DNA from 3 places in the Hydrogenophaga sp. FG152 genome. Region 3 is predicted to be linked to each of the others. Evidence: predicted binding sites of a transcription regulator. Region 3 holds the regulator's gene; each other region holds the start of a gene.

Region 1 (2,266 bases), on a different contig from region 3:
GCAGTTGCGCGTCGAAACGTCGGGCAATGCCGCCACGTGGCAGCGCGCGCACATCGCCCAGCGTGCGGCAGCCGATGTGTTCGAGCGTGAGCCGGTGCGGCTGCACCGCGCTCAGCGTGTCCATGGGCAGGGTGTCGAGCAGCGCGGCCAGCGGGCGCTGGAAACCGTTCTCGATGCCGGCGCGCGCCAGCGCGAGCGCGGCCAGGCCATTGGGCGCCCAGGCCAGCTGCGCCACGCCGAGTTCGCGGGCCTCACCCCACACGCGGTCGCGCAGGGCCCGCCGGCCGCCGAACAGGCGCGCGCTGGCCGCCACCTCCATGAGCACGGCTTCGTCGGCCAAGGCCACGCGAGGTGTGAACTGCAAGGCCCAGGTCGCCAGCGCGCGCTGCGGCGCGGCCTCAGTGGGCGGTGCGGTGCCGGTGCTCGGGCTGGGCAGCAGGGCGGACCACAACATGGTCGTTCTCTCGACGGTGCAACCACCGGCTGGGCTCGCGCAGCCGGGGCGGAAGGACGGCGGCCAGACTGGCGGGGACCGAGGGCAGGTGCAGGGTCTCGTCCAACGGCGGGCCCTTGCGCTTGGCAATGCGCAGGTGCAGTTCCCAGTCCACCCCCACGCAGGCCTGCACGCGCAGCGGCGCGGCCGAGGACTCGCCCAGGGCATGCATGGGCCGGCACACGAAGACCGGCGACTCGAAGCCGGTGGCGAGCACCTGCAGCCGGCGGATCTGCTCTGCCCTCGCCCGCGGCAGCCAGGCGACGATCGCGCCGCCGGCCTGGGCCTTGATGAGCTGCTCGGCCGACCACAGGCGCTCGGCCGCTGTGTCGGCCTGCACCCAGACCAGTTGGCGCTCGTCGAGGCCTTCGAAGCGCAGGCCGGGCAGGTGCGGCGCCAGCGGTGGGCCGATCACCACCACCGCCTGCCCGGCGGCACAGACCTGGCGCAGCGCCGGCCCGAGCAGGCGCCATTCCAGCGTGCCGCTGTGCGGGGTGAGGATTTCGGTCAGCCCATGGCCGGGCCAGCCACCGCCAGGCAACTGCGCGTCCAGCGCGGCGAAGCCGCTGGGCCACACCGCCGAGACCGGCGCGCCGAGCTGGTCACCCCGCCACAGCGCCGCGGCCACGGCCGCCGGCAGGCCACCAGCGGGCGGCGGCGCCGGGCGAACGGGTGTGGGGGCCGGGGACGGATCGTCCTCCTGCCAGGAAACGGCGGGCAGCATGGCGGGATGGATGCGCGGGGAAAATGGGCAGCTTCAAAATACTGTATCTCCGTACAGTACATGAAAGCCCAACCCCTGTCCAGCCAAGGCGTGGGAGACCCTTCAACAGGGTCTGGCAGGTTGGCCCTGGGGGCATCAGACCGCCTGGCCCAGGCGCCCGATCCCTTCCTCGATCTTCTCCAGCCCCACGGTGGCGAAGGACAGGCGCAGCGTCGCGTGGTCGGGGTTGCGCGCGAAGAACGGCGCGCCTGGCACGAAGGCCACGCCTTTTTCGATCGCGCGCCTGGCCAGCTCTCCGCCGTCCTTCACCTTGCCACCGGCCCCCGTGAGGCTGGCCCAGACGAACAGGCCGCCCTGCGGTTGCACGAAGTCGATCGCATCGCCCAGCTCGCGGCGCAGGGCGTTGCCCATGGTGGTGGCGCGCTCGGCGTAGACCTTGCGCACCTTGTCCAGCGTGGCGGGCATGCGGCCGGCCTTGAGGTATTGCGCGGCGGTGGCCTGGGCGAAGGTGCTGGTGTGGGCGTCGCTGAACTGCTTGCACATGGTGGCCTTGGCCAGCAGCTCGGCCGGGCCCACCATCCAGCCCACGCGCAGGCCGGGGCTGAGCACCTTGCTCAGGGAGCCGCAGTGCACCAGGCGCTCGCGGCTGCCGGGCACGGTGGGGCTGAGCGCGAGCAGGCTGGGCGGCGGGGCCGCGCCGAAGTAGAGGTCGCCGTAGGGGTCGTCTTCCACGATCAGCGTGTCGTGCTTCACCGCCATCTCCAGCACCTGCTTGCGCCGCTCCAGGCTGAGCAGGCCGCCGCTGGGGTTGCCGAAGGTGGGGATGAGGTAGACGAACTTGGGCTTGTGTTCGGCGATGAGTTTTTCCAGTTCGTCGGTCTTCACGCCGTCGCCGTCCACCGGCGCGCTGATGAGTTCGGCACCGTAGAGGCGGAAGCATTGGATGGTGGCGAGGAAGGTCGGGCCTTCGACGATGACCTTGTCGCCGGGCGAGATCAGCGTCTTGCCCAGCAGGTCCAGGCCCTGCTGGCTGCCGGTGGTGACGATGA
Region 2 (2,266 bases), on a different contig from region 3:
ACACGGCGATCACCGCGGCGCGCGCGAAGTAGATGAAGGCCAGGATGTGGCGCTTGGCCAGGCGCTGGCCCAGCGCGCCAGCGGCATAGGTGCCGATCACGTTGAACAGGCCGATGAGCGCCAGCGCGTAGCTCGCCACCTGGGGCGACAGGCCGTGGTCCTTGAGGTAGCTGGGCATGTGCACGCCGATGAACACCACCTGGAAACCGCAGACGAAATAGCCGGCCATCAGCAGCTGGAAGCTGCGGTAGCGGAAGGCCTCGCGCAAGGCCTGGCCAATGGTCTGTTCGCGGTGCACCGGTGCGCCGCCCGCGAAGCCCGGTTCGCGCAGGCCCAGGGCCAGCGGCATCACCAGCAGCACGGCGCCCGCGAGGAACAGCAGGGCCTGTTGCCAGCCGAAGCTGCTGATCAGCCAGCCTTCCACCGGCACCATCAGGAACTGGCCGAACGACCCGGCCGCGGCGGCCACGCCCATGGCCCAGGAGCGCTTCTCGGCCGGAATCTGCCGGCCGATCACGCCGTAGATCACCGCGTACGTGGTGCCGGCCTGGGCCGCGCCGATCAGCACGCCGGTGGTCAGCGCGAAGCCTGTGGACGAGGTGCTCAGCGCCATCCCGGCCAGACCCAGGGCATAGGCCACCGCACCGCCGATCAGCACGCGGAAGGCGCCGAAGCGGTCGGCCGCCATGCCGGCGAAGATGCCGAAGACGCCCCAGGACAGGTTCTGGATCGCCAGGGCGAAGGAAAACGTCTCGCGCGACCAGCCCTGCGCCTGGGTGATGGGCTGCAGCCACAGGCCGAAGCCGTGGCGGATGCCCATGGACAAGGTGACGATCAGGGCGCCGCAGGCCAGCACCTGCAGGGCAGAGAGGCGGGGCGGGGTCGGGAGGGTGGGGGTCGAGGGCATCCGGGAACTGTAGCGAAGAAGGATGGGCCTTGCCTGTCACGGGCATGCCGCGAAGGCTTGATATTTTCCCGCGCCACTGATGAATCGCGCGCATCGCTGGTCGGCCTGAGGTCAAAAGTCTGTATTTGCATACAGTCTTCGGGGCATACAATCCGCCCCCATGGCGACCCAAACACCCAACGAATACTCCGAAGGCTCGATCCGCGTCCTCAAGGGGCTGGAACCGGTCAAGCAGCGGCCGGGCATGTACACCCGCACCGACAACCCGCTGCACATCATCCAGGAAGTGCTGGACAACGCGGCCGACGAGGCCCTGGCCGGGCACGGCAAGAAGATCAAGGTCACGCTGCACGCCGATCATTCGGTCAGCGTGGAAGACGACGGGCGGGGCATCCCCTTCGGCCTGCACCCCGAGGAAAAGGCCCCCGTGGTCGAACTGGTGTTCACCCGCCTGCACGCGGGCGGCAAGTTCGACAAGGGCAAGGGCGGCGCCTACAGCTTCTCCGGCGGCCTGCACGGCGTGGGCGTGAGCGTGACCAACGCGCTGTCCACCCGGCTGGAGGTGACCAGCTTCCGCGAAGGCCAGGTGGCGAAGCTGGCGTTTTCCGCCGGCGACGTGGTCGAACCCCTGGTGGTCACCCCCAAGGGCGAGGCCGACCGCAAGCAGGGCACCACGGTGCGCGCCTGGCCCGACGCCAAGTACTTCGAAACCGCCGCCCTGCCCATGGGCGAGCTCACCCACCTGCTGCGCAGCAAGGCTGTGCTGATGCCTGGCGTGAGCGTGACGCTGGTGAACGAGAAGACCAAGGACACCCAGACCTGGCTCTACAAGGGCGGCCTGCGCGACTACCTGCAGCAGACCCTCACCGGCGACCCGGTGATTCCCCTGTTCGAAGGCGAGGGTTTCGCCGACAGCGGTCACGACAGCTTCGCCGAAGGCGAAGGTGCGGCCTGGTGTGTGGCCTTCACCGAAGACGGCCAGCCGGTGCGCGAGAGCTACGTGAACCTGATCCCCACCAGCGCCGGTGGCACGCACGAAAGCGGCCTGCGCGACGGCCTGTTCCAGGCGGTCAAGGGCTTCATCGAACTGCACGCGCTGCTGCCCAAGGGCGTGAAGCTGCTTCCCGAAGACGTGTTCGCGCGCGCCAGCTACGTGCTCTCGGCCAAGGTGCTCGACCCGCAGTTCCAGGGCCAGATCAAGGAGCGCCTGAACTCGCGAGACGCCGTGCGCCTGGTCGGCAGCTTCGTGCGCCCCGCGCTCGAACTCTGGCTCAACCAGCATGTGGACTACGGCAAGAAGCTCGCCGAGCTGGCCATCAAGGCCGCGCAGTCGCGGCAGAAGGCCGGCCAGAAGGTCGA
Region 3 (2,266 bases):
CCCTATTGTGCCTTCACCTCCCAGGCCTTCCGGGCCGCTGACCCCTGGTTACAAGCAGGCAAGGCGCACCGGGAGCCTGGCGGGTGGCCGCGTGCTCTGGCGGCGGCCGAGTTCAGGCCGCGCGCGTGGACAGCTGGCGTTCCTGGTCGGCAAGTCGATCGAGTTCGGCGCACACATCGTTGATGCGGCCCGATATCACCAGCCTGACACCGGCTCGGTGCGCTGCCACAGGGCCGGTCTGCTGCAGCACGCGCACACGAGGCACAGGGTCCGCTGCCGGTGGCACGGCCCGCAAGACAGGTGGCGTGCGGGCCGTGCTGGCGCGCTTGAGCCACCCGGCACGCGCAAAGCGCTGCACAGCCCGCGTGGCCACGGGCTCGTTGGCGGCCGGTGCCCGGCGAAGGGCGGGAGAGGGCAACCAGCAGTCGATCAACTGCAAAGGGGCGCGCCACGTGTTGGTGTTGAAAATTTTTCCCATGCGAAACTCCATTGGGTGGGGTTGAACACAGGCAGGATTGCAAAATCAAACGCCTTCGCAGGGATGTGTCCTTGTGGTGGGTTGCGCACACACCGGGACCAAACGCCCGCCACCTGCTGAGGCGACACGGACCGGGGTCGGTCAGAGCTGGAAGCTGTTGCGTATCAGGCCCACGGCGAGTCCTTCGATTTCGAATGGCTCGCCCGGCTCGACGACGATGGTCTTGTAGTCGGGGTTTTCCGCGTGCAATTCAATCAGGTGCTGGCGCCGCATGAAGCGTTTGACGGTGACGTCGTCACCCAGGCGGGCCACCACGATCTGGCCGTTCTTGGCTTCCTTCGTGGCTTGCACGGCGAGCAGGTCGCCGTCCATGATGCCGATGTCGCGCATGGACATGCCACGCACCTTGAGCAGGTAGTCAGGCGTGCGCTGGAACAGGCTGCGCTCGACCTGGTAGGTCTGGTCCACATGCTCCTGCGCCAGGATGGGCGAGCCGGCCGCGACGCGACCGATCAGGGGGAGCACCAGCTGGGCCAGGCTGGGGATCGGCAGTGTAAGCTGGCGCCCGCGCGAATCGTTGATGGACTGCAGGTCTTCGCTGCGCAGGCGGATGCCACGCGAAGTGCCACTGACCAGTTCGATCACGCCCTTGCGCGCCAGCGCTTGCAGATGCTCTTCGGCGGCATTGGCCGACTTGAACCCGAGTTCGCTGGCAATTTCGGCACGGGTGGGCGGTGCGCCGGTGCGCGCGATCGCCGTCTGGATCAATTCCAGAATCTGTTGCTGCCGGGCGGTGAGCTTCGGTGCGGTATGGGGCATGTCGAGCATGAGGACCTCGTCGGGACGTGGTGGCCAAGGGGAACGCCATCTGGGGAAGCAGGAGCAACGCGGGAAGTGGCTGATACCTGTTTTCTTATCCAGTATCTGTATTTTTAACCAGTTTTCAAGGATTGGCAAGTGGTGGACACAAATCAGGGCCGGCGGCTCGTGATCCTGGGCACGGGCGGCACCATCGCCGGGCGTGCGGCGCAGGCGGGGGACAACGTGGGCTACGTGGCGGGGCAGGTCGGCGTTGCCGATCTGGTGGCGGCGGTGCCGGCTTTGGCCGGCGTGCCGTTGGAGGTGGAACAGGTCGCCCAGGTCGACAGCAAGGACATGGGCCTGCCGGTGTGGCGGGCGCTGGTGGCAAGACTCCGGGCACATCTGGACGATCCCCAGGTGTCGGCGGTGATCGTGACGCACGGCACCGACACCCTGGAGGAAACGGCGTTCGTGCTCCAGCGCCTGCTCCAGCCCACCAAGCCCGTGGTGCTGACCTGCGCGATGCGCCCGGCTTCCGCGCTGGTGCCGGATGGGCCGCAGAATCTTGCTGATGCGCTGGCCGTGGTGCGGCAGGGGGAGGCCGGCGTGGTGGTGGTGTGTGCCGGGCTGGTGCATGGGGCGCTGGAGGTGGCGAAGGTGCACACCTACCGCCTGGACGCTTTTGACTCCGGAGACGCGGGGCCGCTGGCTTGTGTGGAGGAGGGTGAGGTGCGCCGTTTCCGACACCGGGGTGCCTCTGTACCTTCCCACGATCCAGCCCTCCTGGCCCGCTTCCTGGCGGCCGATGCCCTGCCTCGGGTCGAACTGGTGACCAGTCATGCCGACGCGGACGGCAGCCTGGTGCGGGCCTTGATGGCGCCTGGCGCCGCTCGTCCCTTGCGGGGCATCGTGGTGGCCGGCACGGGCAACGGCACCGTTCACCAGGCGCTGTCCGATGCACTGAATGCCGCGCAGACGCAAGGGGTG

The links. Region 3 encodes LexA, which represses DNA repair genes until DNA is damaged. Its sites were predicted from a motif close to ACTGTATNNNNATACAGT; they were not measured.
Region 1: imuA (translesion DNA synthesis-associated protein ImuA) is a predicted target of LexA. The motif match lies at 1,258-1,275, and genes of this name have one in related genera.
Region 2: ACODTB_RS05970 (DNA topoisomerase IV subunit B) is a predicted target of LexA. The motif match lies at 1,026-1,043, and genes of this name have one in related genera.

Annotation. Positions count from the first base shown of each region.
Region 1 covers NZ_JBMDKH010000001.1:519,058-521,323, reverse strand. Annotated here, with positions in the region: gene ACODTB_RS02530 (Y-family DNA polymerase) at 1-454, opposite strand, end outside; gene imuA (translesion DNA synthesis-associated protein ImuA) at 399-1,217, opposite strand; gene ACODTB_RS02520 (aminotransferase-like domain-containing protein) at 1,353-2,266, opposite strand, start outside.
Region 2 covers NZ_JBMDKH010000003.1:229,280-231,545, forward strand. Annotated here, with positions in the region: gene ACODTB_RS05965 (MFS transporter) at 1-907, opposite strand, end outside; gene ACODTB_RS05970 (DNA topoisomerase IV subunit B) at 1,068-2,266, shown strand, end outside.
Region 3 covers NZ_JBMDKH010000012.1:131,403-133,668, reverse strand. Annotated here, with positions in the region: gene ACODTB_RS15670 (hypothetical protein) at 113-478, opposite strand; gene lexA (transcriptional repressor LexA) at 620-1,297, opposite strand; gene ACODTB_RS15660 (asparaginase) at 1,439-2,266, shown strand, end outside.